3 regions of the uncultured Rossellomorea sp. genome follow, and region 1 is predicted to be linked to each of the others. Evidence: riboswitches for the same ligand, from Rfam matches in the RefSeq annotation. Region 1 holds a riboswitch; each other region holds the start of a gene.
What was found. Region 1 has a riboswitch for S-adenosylmethionine ahead of Q1B03_RS21095 (sugar ABC transporter substrate-binding protein). Riboswitches for the same ligand answer to the same signal wherever they lie in the genome.
Positions count from the first base shown of each region.

Region 2: linked by a shared signal. The riboswitch ahead of Q1B03_RS14820 (methionine ABC transporter ATP-binding protein) and the one ahead of Q1B03_RS21095 (sugar ABC transporter substrate-binding protein) in region 1 are both predicted to bind S-adenosylmethionine.
Region 3: linked by a shared signal. The riboswitch ahead of Q1B03_RS10685 (methionine biosynthesis PLP-dependent protein) and the one ahead of Q1B03_RS21095 (sugar ABC transporter substrate-binding protein) in region 1 are both predicted to bind S-adenosylmethionine.

Region 1 covers NZ_CANKZT010000011.1:26,309-31,498, reverse strand. Annotated here, with positions in the region: gene Q1B03_RS21100 (CTP synthase) at 1-996, shown strand, start outside; SAM riboswitch class I at 1,232-1,338, shown strand; gene Q1B03_RS21095 (sugar ABC transporter substrate-binding protein) at 1,785-2,870, shown strand; gene Q1B03_RS21090 (sugar ABC transporter ATP-binding protein) at 2,887-4,422, shown strand; gene Q1B03_RS21085 (ABC transporter permease) at 4,391-5,190, shown strand, end outside.
Region 2 covers NZ_CANKZT010000004.1:42,444-47,633, reverse strand. Annotated here, with positions in the region: gene Q1B03_RS14835 (YecA family protein) at 1-1,107, shown strand, start outside; gene Q1B03_RS14830 (MetQ/NlpA family ABC transporter substrate-binding protein) at 1,192-2,013, opposite strand; gene Q1B03_RS14825 (methionine ABC transporter permease) at 2,035-2,700, opposite strand; gene Q1B03_RS14820 (methionine ABC transporter ATP-binding protein) at 2,690-3,703, opposite strand; SAM riboswitch class I at 3,775-3,880, opposite strand; gene chbG (chitin disaccharide deacetylase) at 4,359-5,054, opposite strand; gene Q1B03_RS14810 (GntR family transcriptional regulator) at 5,075-5,190, opposite strand, start outside.
Region 3 covers NZ_CANKZT010000002.1:756,587-761,776, reverse strand. Annotated here, with positions in the region: gene Q1B03_RS10695 (bifunctional homocysteine S-methyltransferase/methylenetetrahydrofolate reductase) at 1-1,450, opposite strand, end outside; gene metC (cystathionine beta-lyase) at 1,466-2,650, opposite strand; gene Q1B03_RS10685 (methionine biosynthesis PLP-dependent protein) at 2,643-3,764, opposite strand; SAM riboswitch class I at 3,860-3,969, opposite strand; gene Q1B03_RS10680 (tryptophan--tRNA ligase) at 4,190-5,188, opposite strand.

The sequences.
Region 1 (5,190 bases):
ATACAGCCAAATGTCATCGTCGTGCGTACAGAAATGCCAATGACTCAAGACATGAAAGACAAAATCGCGTTATTCTGTGATATTGATAAAAATGCTGTAATCGAAGCAATGGACGCAGATACACTATACTCTGTACCACTTGCACTACAGGATCAAAAGCTTGATGAAATCACATGTCAGCACTTGAAGCTTAATTGCCACGAAGCAGACATGACCGAGTGGAATGAACTCGTTGATAGAGTGAAAAACCTGTCCCGTAAAACAAGAATCGCCCTGGTAGGGAAGTATGTTGAACTGCAGGATGCGTATATCTCAGTAGTGGAAGCCCTTCGTCACGCAGGCTACCATTTCGATAGCGACATCGAAGTAAGATGGTTGAACTCTGAGCTGATCGACAACGCAAATGTAGCAGAAAAACTGGCAGATGTAGATGGAATCCTTGTACCAGGTGGCTTCGGTGACCGTGGAGTAGAAGGGAAAATCGCTGCGACTCAATATGCCCGTGAAAACAAGGTACCTTTCCTCGGAATCTGCCTTGGTATGCAGCTGGCATCTGTAGAATACGCACGTAATGTTCTTGGATTGGAAGGAGCTCACTCTGCTGAGTTAAATCCTGAAACGCCATACCCTGTCATCGACCTTTTACCAGAACAAAAGGACATCGAAGATCTTGGTGGGACACTGCGTCTTGGACTATACCCATGTAAGCTGACAAAAGGTTCAAAAGCCTATGCGGCCTACGACGGAGAAGTGGTTTATGAGCGTCACCGCCACCGCTTCGAATTCAACAATCACTACCGTGAGCAAATGGAAAAAGCCGGCTTCATCTTCTCAGGCACAAGCCCTGATGGCCGTCTTGTGGAAATCATCGAGCTAAGCGATCACCCATGGTTCGTCGCATCTCAATTCCATCCTGAATTCACTTCACGCCCGACACGCCCGCAGCCTCTATTCAGAGACTTCGTGGAAGCGTCACTTGCGTATGGTGAGAAATAAGATTTGATTATGTAACTGCTCTCCCAGGTTTGGGAGGGCGGTTTTTTTTAGGGTGGGGGTGGCCGATTTTTAAGGGGAATCGGAATTTATCGACCATTCTACAAATAACGACAATTTTCACGAACTCCTCTTTTATCTCATCTATAAAATTTTCCAAAAAAGAATATTGACAATATTCCCGCATATCGTTAACATATCGTTTATAGCGCATGCGAACTATACCAAATTTCATAATCTCTTATAAAGAGTTGGCAGAGGGACTGGCCCGATGACGCCCGGCAACCTACCGTTTAGACGGAAAGGTGCTAAGACCTGCAGGAAGAATTTCCTGAGTGATAAGAGTACGTTTATTTATACATAAACCTCTTTTCTCTTGGGAAAAGGGGTTTTTTTATTTGCAAAGAATGTTTTGTGAACTTTGTTGCTTTTAAAGGGAAAGTGCTGATTGATTTCCGCTCCAGGTGTACGGAGGTCGATAATAGCTTTAAAGTAGGGATACTTTCCTTTAGATTGCTCTGTCAATACTGAGCTCTGTCACGGAAATCTCTTATAGATGGTGAGGGGAACTGCGTAGACTCCTGCGGAAAAACGGGCGTGCCGAGACCCCGGAAGCGAAGATGAGGAGGCTCGGCCGTACGCTAGCTGCAAGCGGAGCGGTTCCCCTCACCATCCAGCACATACTGGTTGACAGAGCCTTTGCAGATCCCGGTTTTAAAACAACAAATATCTTTTATGAAAAGAATATTTTAAAAAATTGAGGCATATCACCTCGGGAGGAGAAAAGAAAGATGAAAAAAACGGCATCATTATTCGTATTACTTGCACTTATTTTCAGTTTAGTCGCTTGTCAGCCAAAGGTATCCCAGGAGGCGGACGCAGACAGTGGAGAGAAGAAGGAAGCAACATCTGATCATCCATTGGCCAATAAAAAGATCGCCCTTATTATGCAAATCAATTTAGGGACATTTTCCGCTCAATACATAGAAGGTGTCAAAGAGCAGGTAGAGAAGTTTGGGGGCAAGGTTCAAGTATTTACGTCTGAAGGGGACCTGGCAAAAATGTCTTCTAACCTGGATGCGGCCATCAATCAAAAGTTTGATGGGATCCTCATCGATCATGGAACGAAAGAAGCACTGCAATCAGGGGTGGAAAAAGCGAAGGAACAAAACATTCCGGTTGTCGTATTCGATGCGGATGTTGCCTCAGAAGAGGTGACGGTCCTCGAACAGGGTGATCAGCAAATGGCTGAACAAACCTTGACGAAGCTTTCAGATGAGATTGGCGGTAAGGGTGAGATCGTGAAAATTTGGGTTGCAGGCTTTGCCCCGATGGAAAGACGCCAAGTAGCCTATCAGGAGTTTTTAGAAAAAAATCCTGATATTAAAGAGGTGGCGGCATTTGGAGCGGCTACTCAGAATACAGCACTGGATACACAGGCTCAAATGGAGGCCATATTGAAACAGTATCCGAACAAAGGTGACATCGATGCTGTTTGGGCTGCTTGGGATGAATTTGCAAAAGGCGCCGTTCGGGCAATCGAAGCGGCAGGGAGAGATGAAATCAAAGTATATGGAATCGACATGAGTGATGAAGACCTGCAAATCATTCAAAAAGATGGAAGCCCGTGGGTGGCATCGGCAGCCGTTGATCCGAAAGATATCGGACGCGTGCAGGTCCGGTTTTTATATCAAAAGCTAAATGGCGAGGAAACGCCTGAGAAAGTAAAGCTTGAGCCGGTATTTATTGAAAAAGAAGCATTGCCTGAAGAAACGATTACCACAGATCAATTACACGAGCATGTAGATGGCTGGGGAGCAAGTGAGCAAGGCTATACAGATGAATTAAAAACGCTTGAAGGATCGTTCAAAGAGTAGAAAGGAGTTAAAAGAGATGACGTCTCCACTGTTAGAAATGATCAATATCAATAAAACCTTCTCAGGAGTGAAAGCCCTAAAGAATGCAAGCTTCGATGTGAAAGAGGGGGAGGTCCATGCCCTCTTGGGGGCGAATGGTGCAGGGAAAAGTACGCTGATGAAGATTTTATCAGGAGCCTATGTGCAGGACAGCGGAGACATCATCCTTCACTCTGAAAAAAGAGACTATCAATCTCCGAAAGAAGCGAAGGAGCATGGCATCCATTGCGTGTACCAGGAAGTGGACACGGCCATTGTCCCTGGACTTTCTGTAGCGGAAAATATCGTCCTTGATCAGTTCTCACAAAAAGGTTCCTTCTTTATTACTAAAAAGTCATTAAAGAAAGAAGCGTCGGAGGCGCTTAGACGCATCGGGGCAGAAACCATTCCCCTCGGTCAGCCTGCGTCACACTTAAGTCTCGCTGAAAAGCAGCTGGTGCTCATTGCCAGAAGCCTGCTTCAACAAGCGAAAGTATTGATTTTGGATGAACCAACGGCACCTTTAAGTTCTTCTGAGACGGAAAAGTTATTCCGAGTCATAGAAGATTTAAAGAAAGAGAGAGTAGGGGTCATTTTCATCTCTCACAGGCTCCCGGAAGTATTTCAGCTTTCCGATCGCATCACGGTCATGAGAGACGGAGAGACCATTGGAACGTTTGGAACACAACAAACAACCTCTCACAAGATCATTGAAGCCATGCTTGGAGGAACATATAGAGAAGAGTTTCAGAAAAGAACGCTGCCGATCGGTGAAACGCTTTACGAAGTGAGGGGGCTCGAAGACGGACAAAAGGTGAAGGATATCCATTTATCCGTTAAGGCAGGAGAAGTAGTCGGAGTGGTCGGGCTTGTGGGAGCGGGAAAAACCGAGCTTGCCAAAGCCTTATTCGGAGCCTCTCAGGTAGAATCGGGTGACTATTTTCTGGGAGGAAAGAAGCTGAGGATTCACTCTCCCCGGGATGCGGTTCAAAATGGTCTGGCACTTGTTCCGGAAGAAAGACGAAAAGAAGGGTTGTTCATTCATGAAACCGTTCAGCACAACCTTAGCTTTCCTTCTTTAAGAAAAGTCTCCAACTGGTTATGGATCAACGGTCGCAAAGAACGTGAGCTGGCCCGTGAAAAAATCCGATCCCTTGGAATTAAAACCGCTCATGAAAGAATCCAGGCCAACTTTTTAAGCGGAGGAAACCAGCAGAAGGTTTCAATAGGGAAATGGCTGTCCGATGAAGCTTCGGTGTTTTTATTTGATGAACCGACGAAGGGCGTGGACGTGGGAGCGAAGAAAGAGATATTTTCCCTGATTCAATCCCTTGCAGAAAAAGAGAAGGGTATTCTCTACTTTTCCTGTGAAATACAAGAAATCCTGGCGATCTCGGACCGGATACTCGTCATGTATGATGGCCGGATCGTCAAAGAACTGACAAAAGAAGAAGCAACTCAAGAACTCATATTGTTTTATGCTTCAGGAGGGATCCAAGCGCATGAAAGGCAAGATACTCGACTTACTATTTAAATACGGGGCCATCGTGTTGATGGCCGCGATTCTACTATTTTTCAGCTTATATAATCCATTTTTCTTCACCTATGGAAATCTATCAGACATTCTCCGCTCGATTTCCATCGTCACATTAGTGGCATTAGGGGTAACCTTTACTCTCGTCGTCGATGGCTTTGACCTTTCAGTGGGATCGACGGTTTCCCTGTCTACCGTTGTGACGGCTTCATTGATGGTCTGGTATGAAGCGCCGTTGTGGATCGTGCTCCTTGTTCCATTGTTGGTGGGAGCGGGAGTCGGGTTATTCAATTCGCTGTTGATCGTTAAATTTGGAATTCCGGATTTGCTTGCTACATTAGGGGCCATGTATATCATTTCAGGTGTTCATCGGACGTATACGGAAGGGTACTCGATCTACAATCATATGCCGATGACAACTGGCGGGACAGCCCCGGGGGAATTTTCAGAAGCGTTCCTCTGGATCGGCCAGGGAAAGTGGCTCGGATTGCCGGTACCGGTATGGATCATGCTCGTGTTGGTCGGAATCGTCTATGTGATCATGCATTTCACGAGATGGGGGCGCATTTTGTATATGACAGGGGGTAACGCAGAAGCGTCACGCTTATCAGGTGTCAGGGTAACCCGGGTGAAGTTGATTGCCTACGTTCTCTCAGGTGTATTCGCATCGATTGGAGGAATCCTGTTCACAGCCCGGGTCGGATCAGGACAGATGGATGCCGGTGGCCCGCTCCTCATGGAAGCAGTCGCCGCTGTGTTTGTCGGCTT
Region 2 (5,190 bases), on a different contig from region 1:
GCCATTGAAATGTTGGAGGATACTTATTTACCTGGAGGGGATACGTTTTTGACCGGATTGAAGGCCGTTGATCGGGGACCGGTTTCGGAATATTCTTCGCCTATTCTCCCTAATTTACTGTACTTACCTCTTAATGAAGAAGGATTGAATGAAGTAGTAAATCGTTTAGATGTCATGAGTAAAAAGGATAACAACCGACTGTTCTACATTCAATTAGTTACAAACGCCAGCACAGAATTATTAATTGCATACAGAAAAAAAGTAAATCAATACATAGGGGAGAAACAGTTAAAAGAAGTAGAGAAGCTTCCTTCTTTAACTATAGAAGAACTATACATGGCGTTGGCTGATGTTATGGTTTACCTGGATGAATATGAGTTTGACCAAGACTTTTATGATCATGGGAAAAGAATCATCAAGGAGCTTATAAAAAAAGGGGGCATTGAAAGCTGGGAAGTACAGAATGGACTTCAGAACATTATGGAGGAAGAGGAGTTTTTCGGATTTGAATGGATATATGTTGTCTACATGGCAGGTGAAATGCGGGAAGAAAGTGTAGTCCCCCTATTAGTGAGTCTCTTTAAAAACGAAGAGGAAGGCGACTTTTTATTTGAGGAAATTGCAAATACCCTCGTCAAAATAGGGACGGACCTGGTCGTACAAGAAGTTGAAAAAATAGCACTCTACGGAAACACCTTTTTCTACACTTTGGATGTACTTGGAAGGATCAAAACCAATGAAGCTGAACAAGCATTACTAAGACTGTTTGATCAAACCGAGGACCTAACCGCCAGAACAATCATGGCAGATAATCTATGTCGACATCTATCAACAGACGCGATTCCCAGGATAGAAGTTTTAATTGAAACAGGGTATGAAGATGGGCTGCTTTGCTTAGAAGAATCACTATATGTCAATTGCGTCATGAATGGCATCCAACACCCCAAACTTCCAGAGTGGAGACACTTACTGGAGGTAATGGAACTTGAAATGTTGAATGAACCAGCCGCGCTAATTCCACAACCCGTCATAAACGAAGAAAAAGTAGGACGCAATGACCCTTGCCCATGCGGCAGCGGTAAAAAATATAAGAAGTGCTGTCTATAAAATGAGGGACGGACCTCCGCATTTTGCGGAAGCCCGTCCCTATGGCTTTCTTATATTAAATATCCCGACTAGAGGTCCGTCCCTCTACTCCATCCACTCAGGCTTACCGAAGCCTTTGAATTCTTCGTCGATGATTTTCTCGAATTCGTCTGCTTCGACGACTGCTTTGATGTCTTTCACCAGTTGTGAGTCAACGTCCTTCGTATTTACAACCACTCGGTTTCGATACTGATCGGGCATGTCCTCCAGCTGAAGTGAATCAAGTAAGTCCATATCGGCAGCGAGTGCATAGTTCCCTGGAACCGCAGATAGATCAACACTGTCAACTGCTCTTGGCAGCTGTGCTGCTTCGATTGGTTTGAATTGCAGGTTTTTCACGTTTTCTGCAATATCTTTTTCTGAAACAGTCAATGGATCTGTATCCGGCTTTAACGTGATCAGCTTAGCATCCTCCAGAATCTGAAACGCCCGTGCTGCGTTCGTCGGATCATTAGGAATGGCAATGGCACTGCCTTCTTTTATGTTTTCAATCGAATCGAACTTCTGTGAGTAGATTCCCATTGGAGCCGTTGGTACGACAATCACTTCGGATAAATCCATATTATGCTGTTTCGCGAAGGTTTCCATGTAGATTTTATGCTGGAAAAGGTTCGCATCCAGATCTCCCTGGGCCAGTGCGTTGTTCGGCTGGATGTAATCACTGAACTCTTTCACTTCAACCGTGTATCCTTTTTCTTCAAGACCGGGCTTGATCGCTTTTGTCACCATATCACTGTATGGTCCGGATGTCGCTCCAATGGTTACCTCTTTTTTATCTTCCGCGCTTGAACTTGCTTCGTCCCCGCCGCAAGCTGCAAGAATGCTCATTGTTACCGCTAATGCTACGAATAAAATCCACTTTTTCACTTGTTGTTCCCCCTAAAGTAGTTATCGTTTATCGACTAATCGTGCAAACACATCACCCGTATACTGGATGAGCTGAACTAAACAAATTAAAATGACGACGGTCGTGATCATCACCGTGTTGTCATAACGGTAGTATCCGAAGCGGATCGCCAGGTCCCCGACTCCGCCTCCACCGACGATCCCAGCCATGGCGGAATAGGCGACTAAACTGATCGTTGTAATCGTGATTGCCTGAATCACCGCCGGTCGTGCTTCCGGTAACAGCACGTCCTTAATGATCATCCAAGGACTTGCCCCCACTGAAACCGAAGCTTCAATGACACCTTTATCAATCTCTCGCAATGACGTTTCTACCATTCTCGCAAAAAATGGAATTCCCGCAACAGAGAGTGATACGGATGCTGCCGTCGGTCCGATCGTGGTTCCGGTCAATAGTTTGGTTAATGGTAAGAGTGCTACTAATAGAATAATGAACGGAACCGACCGCACCATATTGACGACAAATCCAACGACCTTTTTAATCAAACTATTTTGTAAAAACAAGCCTTTGTCTGTTACAAAAAGAAGAATCCCAAGCGGTAATCCCACTAAAATCGCGACTCCAAGTGAAATCCCCACCATATAGACCGTTTCAAAAAAGGCTTTATTCAATTCTGGCAAAATCGCAGTCAATGAATCAGGCAGCATTCTCAAGCACCTCCAAGCTCTGCGTCTTCAGCGTGATGAATCGGATCGCTGCTTCGATTTCTTCATGGGAACCAATCAGCTCCATGATGAAAATCCCCAGTGGCACTTCCTGAATATATTCGATCTTGCCGTGCAGGATATTGCCTCGCACCTTGTATTTCTGGAACACTTCCGATACGACGCTTTCCTCTGCGATCGATCCTTTGAATTGGATTTTGATCAGTTTTCCTTTCCTTGATTCCACGAGGTGCGGCGGGAGTTCAAATTGAAGGATTGTTTCAATGAATTGCTTCGTTAAAGGCTGCTTAGGTTCTGCAAACAGGTCATAAACCGGCCCTTCCTCCACGATTTTCCCGTCCTGCATCACGGCCATCCGGTCGCATATCTCTTTCACCACTTCCATCTCGTGTGTGATGAGGACGATGGTCAAACCTAGTTCTTTATTAATCTTTTTCAATAGTTTCAAGATTGATTTCGTTGTATTCGGATCGAGTGCCGAGGTCGCTTCGTCGCAAAGTAAAACCGATGGGTTATTCGCAAGGGCTCTCGCAATCCCGACTCTTTGCTTTTGTCCTCCGCTGAGCTGGGCCGGGTACGCATCTGCTTTGTCCGATAGACCGACCATCTCAAGGAGCTCGACGACTCTGGGCTTGATTTTCGCTTTAGGTACACTAGCCGCTTTCAAGGCAAAAGCCAGATTGTCAAACACCGTTTTGGATTTGATCAAGTGAAAATGTTGAAAGATCATGCTCGTTTTTTGACGGGCGAGTCTTAATTGTTTGGACGTGAGTTTCGTGAAATCCTGTCCGTCAATGATGATTTCTCCTGATGTAGGGGTTTCTAATAAATTCAGGCAGCGAATGAGTGAACTCTTCCCCGCTCCACTGTATCCGACGATTCCAAAAATCTCACCCTTTTCGATTTTTACGGAAACGTTATCGACACCGACCACCGTTTGCTTTTTTGTACTGTAGGTTTTAACTAGATTTCGAATCTCGATCAATGTGCACACCCCTTTTTTCATCCAATAAAAAATGCCTCTTTCAACTGAAAGAAGCATCGCCTGTTTATCTCGACTTATCTCTCAGAATGAAATCATTCTGCAGGAATTGGCACCGTTCCAATACTGGAGGTTGCCGGACGTCGTAGGGCCTGATCCCTCGGTCACTCTGGATAATTGAAAGTATGTAATTTTCTAATTTTTTAATCTTATAGAGGATAATACTGGGTATGGGAATGGAAGTCAATAGGGAATTTTACAGTTGTTTTTATGTAAGCGTTATCTTTATTGTTGTACTAGGGAAGGTTTTTTTGTGTTGTTGGACTAGGGTTTGATCTTGGGGTGGAATATATCCACTTTTTTACAGTTAATAATATATTCCTAAAGTTGATAATAAAAGGGGGAATGTCGATAATAAAACTCCTCGCACCCTATCAATCCATGTATCTCACATCGATTTCAGTTAATATCCTGCCTTTACACCATCTCAAAGACTCAAAAACCATACATATTATCCAAAAACATTCCTTTCCACCTCCAATTGGGACTAACCTCCATTACCAATACAAAAAGGCACTACCTTCAATAGCAGCACCCCGATCATTTGTCATAACAACTCACTACAAATATTCTAATCTCTCAAACAACCAAACGAAAACTAAAACGTCCACTCCTTAATCACTGTCAACACATCCAACTCCCTCAACCGCTGCTCACAATAAGAAGAATTCATCTTCAAATAGGAATCAACATAAGCCGGATGACACATAATCTCAAGCGTCTCACCTCCATCCCTGCTGTCCAAAATCCTCTTCAATCCTTCAACCGACACTCCGTCCCCATAAAAGTCCATCGAGAACCGATCGGTTAACACATCCATTTCGCCACCCTTATCACCAAAAACATTCCGGACCGGTACCCCAAAGCGCTCTGACAATCTCTTCACCACCGGGATCAGTGGTCGAAAGCTATGAACATGATGATGACTGTCAATATGAGAAAGGGGCAGACCGAATGATAGAAATTTATCCACCTGAGCCTCCCACTCCATTTCAACCTCATCCACATTGATTTCTTTTTCTTCAAAAATCCTGCTGGTGTAACGGAAAAAGCCTCTTTCATCCTGTAGTGATGGTACCCCGGCCGAAACCGGTCTCCCGCATGTCAGTGTTAAATGGATCCCAACCTCTAATTCAGGAAAAACCTTCGCCAATTCCAACGCATGCAGAGTCCCGGGCATATTGACAAGCATCGTTGTTGAGTTGACAATTCCAAACCGGTGACTATCAACGATGCCATAGTTCACTCCCCGGCATAAACCAAAGTCATCTGCATTGACGATCACGTTCCTCATAATCCCCCATCCCCTTTTTTCTAATAGGTTCTTTCTACAAGAAAGCTCGCTTTATCTCCTCTGAAGATCGCTTTGGAAAATTCGATCACGGATCCATCCTCTACATAAGCTGTCGTTTCGATCATAAAGCAAGGTG
Region 3 (5,190 bases), on a different contig from region 1:
TCTTTTTCTTTTCAAGCCTTTTTACAGAAGCGTCTAAATGACGGAAATTTGGATTAAAGGCCGCTCCTACTGAAAATTGAGTACGTTCCCGGAGTGACTTACCGGAAAAGGATATCCCCTCATTGTTTTGTTTGATGAGTTCAATAAGTTCAAGGGAAGATAAATCATAAACGGATGCTGCCCCAGGAAAGTCACCAATCTTCGCCGGGTCACCCGTAATCGCTAAAATATTGTGAATGCCCAACGTGTGCAATCCCATAAGATGGGATTGAAGTCCTATCAGGTTACGGTCCCTGCAAGTGATGTGAACTAAAGGTGTAAGATCAAATTTGGACCTGACCAGACTCCCAATGGCGTCATTACTAATACGAGGAGATGCTAACGGATTATCAGCAAGCGTGAGTGCGTCAATTCCAGCTTTCTTTAATGCCTCAGCCCCTTGGAAGAACAGCTTCGTGTCGAGATGTTTAGGTGGATCGAGTTCAACAATGAGTGTTTTCTTTTCTCTTACATGCTCATGCAGCAAGTTTCCCCTGATTGAAGGTGATGATAACTGAACAACCTTTTTTGCTTTCACCACTTTCTCTTTAACAGGCTCACGGCTTTTTAATCTGCTTGCTACAGAACGAATGTGATCAGGTGTGGTTCCACAGCAGCCTCCAATGATTCTTGCACCTTGCAGTCGCAACTCATTGCTTATATCCCCAAAGTAATCAGGCTCAGCAGAGTAATAGAATCGACCTTCTTCATAGTTTGGCAGACTGGCGTTTGGATAGACGGAAAGAAATGCCCTTTTAGGTAATGGAACTTCCTCTAATGAGTTCACCATATGAAATGGCCCCATGCGGCAATTGATACCGACAACATCGGCCCCTAATAATTCTAATTGCTGAAGTGCGTCTTTTATCTCCATTCCATTTTGAAGAACTCCTGTTTCATGTAGAGAAACTTGAGCAATGACAGGAATGTCCGTTTCACGTTTGACAATGTTTAAAACCGTGGTTAATTCCTCGAAATCATAATAGGTCTCAAGCAGGATGCCATCTACACCTTCTAATAATAAACAGTAAAGCTGTTCCCGAAAGCTTCTTTTGATTTCTTCCAGCGACACATTTTGTTTAATGCCCCTGATTCCCCCGATGGTCCCCAGAATATAGGTGTTAACACCAGCGGCTTTTCTTGCTAGACGCACTGCAGCTGTATTTATTTCCTTAACCGAATCCTCCATTCCGTATCTGGAAAGCTTTTGATAATTGGCTCCATACGTATTGGTCTGAATGATATCTGCTCCTGCATCAATATACTCCTTATGGACTTTCAACACTTCATTTGGGTGGGAAAGATTCAATTCTTCAAAGCATCTGTCCACTCCATATGAATACAACAACGTTCCAATGGCCCCATCTGCAATCAAGATTCTCTCTTTCAGTGCTTCTAGCAACGGCTTCATGACATTCCCTCCTTTTTATAAATTTATAACGTTGTTTCGGTTGGTCTTTTGTATACTATCTAAACCTTTTTGAAGATCGTTAATCAATTCATCCACGTTTTCAAGTCCTACTGATAATCGTAATAAACCATCAGTAATCCCTCTCCTTTCCCGTTCAGCTTTCGGCATAGAAGCATGTGACATCCTTGATGGATAGGATAGAATTGATTCAACAGCTCCTAAACTTACGGCGAATACGGGAATGTTTACATTTTGTATGAGTTGCTTCACTTCCTCTGCACCCTTTAACCGGAAGGAAAGAACCGCTCCAGGACCCTCTGCTTGTCGGACTTGAATTTCACGACCGGGATGATAGCTCAAGCCTGGATAATACACTTCTTCTACTTCCTTTCTCTTTTCTAAGAAGCTCGCAATCTTATAAGCCGATTCTGATGATTCCTTCAATCGTACATGCAGTGTTTTCAGCCCTCTTAAGAGCAGCCAGCAATCCTGGACACCGAGGACCGCACCGAAAGAATTCTGCAAGAAAGCAAGCTTCCTGGCAATCTCTTCATTTCCCGTTACCGCGAGCCCCGCCAAGACGTCACTATGTCCGGCAAGAAACTTAGTGGCACTGTGAAGAACAACATCAACACCTAAGCTGATCGGTCTTTGCAGCAGGGGAGTCATGAAGGTATTATCCAGAAACGTTAAACATCCATTCGCCTTGGCAAGCTTCACGACTCCTTCAATATCGGTGATGTTCAGAAGCGGATTGGAAGGTGTCTCCATATAAATCACTTTCGTATTGTGTTTAATTGAACAAGCCACTTCATGAAGATCCTTCATGTTCACAAATGAATATTCAATCCCAAATTTAGTGAGGACCTCTGTAATCATTCTGTATGTCCCACCGTACACTTCTTCTGATACTAGAACGTGGTCGCCACTCGATAATAATAAAAAGCTTGTGGAGATTGCCGCCATCCCTGATGAAAAGGCAAAGCCTCTTACTCCACCTTCCAATTCAGCTATCGTTTCTTCAACAGTTTCCCTCGTCGGATTTCCCGAACGGCTGTAGTCATATGTTCCATATTGATCAAAATCCTGTTGGTGAAAGGTTGTAGCATGATGTAACGGTGTAGAGACCGCTCCTGTTTCTTTATCAAATCCGTGAGAATGAATGAGTGACGTCTGAAGTGAAAATGGTTTTTTACTCATACGTAAGCACCTCTTTTTCCAATTGTTGAAATACATTCTCCAGGTCTTCAATCAGGTCATCAATAAATTCAATTCCTACAGAGAACCGCAGGAGCCTGTTGCAGATACCCAACCTATTTCTTTCTTCTTCGGGAATGTCTGCATGTGTTTGGGTTGCGGGGTAGGTGATAAAGCTTTCAACCCCTCCTAAACTTTCAGCAAACGTAATAACTTTTAAGTGTTTGAGAAAGGGATCCACCCATTCTTCCTTTGCGATTCGAAAGGAAAGCATGCCGCCTTTTCCCGGATATAAAACGTCCGTTACACATTCGTGCCCTTCAAGATATTTTGCTAGTTTTCTTGCGTTTTTTTCATGTTGAGCCATTCGGAGACTAAGGGTTTTCATCCCTCTTAATAAAAGCCAACAATCAAATGGTGAGAGAACCGCGCCGATGGAATTTTGAATGGTGCAGATTTTTTCCGCCAGCTCCTCTGTGTTTACAACCACAACACCTGCCAGCACGTCATTATGGCCCCCTAAGTATTTCGTGGCGCTGTGAATAACTATGTCTGCTCCTTCAGTGAGTGGCTTTTGAAGAACAGGTGTGTAGAAGGTATTATCGACAATTAAAAGCAACCCGTTACACTTTGCGATTCCAGCAACCTCAGAAATGCTTGCTTCATTCATTAATGGATTGGTTGGCGTTTCAAGAAAGATGGCCTTTGTTCTCTTAGAAATTTGTTCTTCTATGGAGCCGGCATCACTTGTATCGACGAAATGAAATTTGATACTATATTGTGCTTCATACTGTACGAATAAACGGTAGCTCCCGCCGTATAGGTCTTTCGAAACAATCAATTCATCCCCGCTGGAAAATAAGCTAAGGATTGCCTGAATCGCTGCCATCCCCGAGCTGAAGGCAAACCCTCTGTGCCCTTCTTCCAATTGAGTGAGGGTGTCTTCTAAGGTTGCGCGGGTTGGATTTCCTGTTCTTGTGTAATCATAGCCTGTCGATTGCCCAATCCCCTTATGTTCATAAGCAGTCGATAAATGAATGGGTAGGCTCACAGCACCCGTTGCAGGATCTTTCCGGTTTCCCGCCTGGACAAGCAAAGTATCAATATGTTTTTTCAATATTCTTCTCTCCTTTTCTTTCCCTGTAAACGAAAAGGGAAAAAACAAAAAAACCTTCTTAATGAAAATAAGAAGGTTTTGTACGTTCGTTCTCCCTCTTATCGTCCAAGTTGACATCAACTTGCTGGAATTAGCACCATACCTAAAACTGTGGCTGGTTGCTGAGGTGTCTTCGGGCCAGTCCCTCTACCTCTCTTGATAAGAAACTATATGATTTTGTGAAAAATAACTTTCCCATAACTTATAACAAAGAAGAACAAATGTCAATGAGAATTATGAATTATCCGAAAATGAAGCATACATAGTGACGCAACTTTTTGAGCCGTTTTTCGTCTGCTTCTATATTCTTGCAGAGGTCCGCACATTCCCTCCAATCAACTCCAGATGAATGGCTGAATTCAAAAAAATAGAGCGATTCATTTTATTTAATGAAAGATACCCATTTTCCTTTTAATTTCTTTCATAAATGGAATCGTCTTTTCTCTTGCTTTATCGGCTCCTTCTTTTAAAATGGCATCCAGCCTCTTGGGGTTGGCTATTAGTTCTTCATATTTGGATCGAGGTTCCTCGATAAATGAATTCATGACTTGGAATAGCTCTTTTTTCGCTTCTCCCCACCCTATTCCGCCTTGAAATCTCCTTCTCATTTCTTCAACTTGATCGGATGTTGCAAATTCCTTATAAAGCGAAAATATGACGGACGATTCAGGATCCTTAGGCTCCTCAGGGGGTGAAGAATCTGTTTTGATTTTATTGATTAGTTTTTGAAGCTTTTTTGATTCTTCAAATAATGGGATGGTATTGTTATAGCTTTTACTCATTTTTCGTCCATCAAGTCCCGGTAGAACAGATGTTTCTTCCTGTATCACATAATCGGGAAGAACAAATGTTTCGCCATATTGCTTATTAAAGTTTTCTGCAATGTCCCTTGCAATTTCGACATGCTGAATTTGATCTTTACCGACAGGAACCAGTTCCGTTTGGAATAGAAGGATATCCGCCGCCATCAATATCGGGTAGGTGAATAAGCCCATGTTGACCCCTGCATCTACTTCTCTGCCCCTTTTTTGATTATCTTCAACTACTGATTTATATGCATGGGCCCGGTTCATTAATCCTTTCGGTGCAAAGCAAGCGAGGATCCAGCTTAATTCAAAAATCTCAGGTACATCAGATTGACGGTAAAAAATCGCTCGATCAGGATCCAACCCTAATGCTAACCAAGCTGCCGCCACTCCATAAGATAGTTCTTTCATTTCATGCTGATCATGTATCTTCGTTAACCCATGATAATCCGCAACAAAATAAGCGGTGTTGTAGGATTGATTCTCTGCCAATCGTAATGCCGGTTTAATGGCGCCAATATAATTCCCTAAATGAATCCTGCCTGTTGGTTTGATACCAGTCAGAACTTGTTTTTTCATAA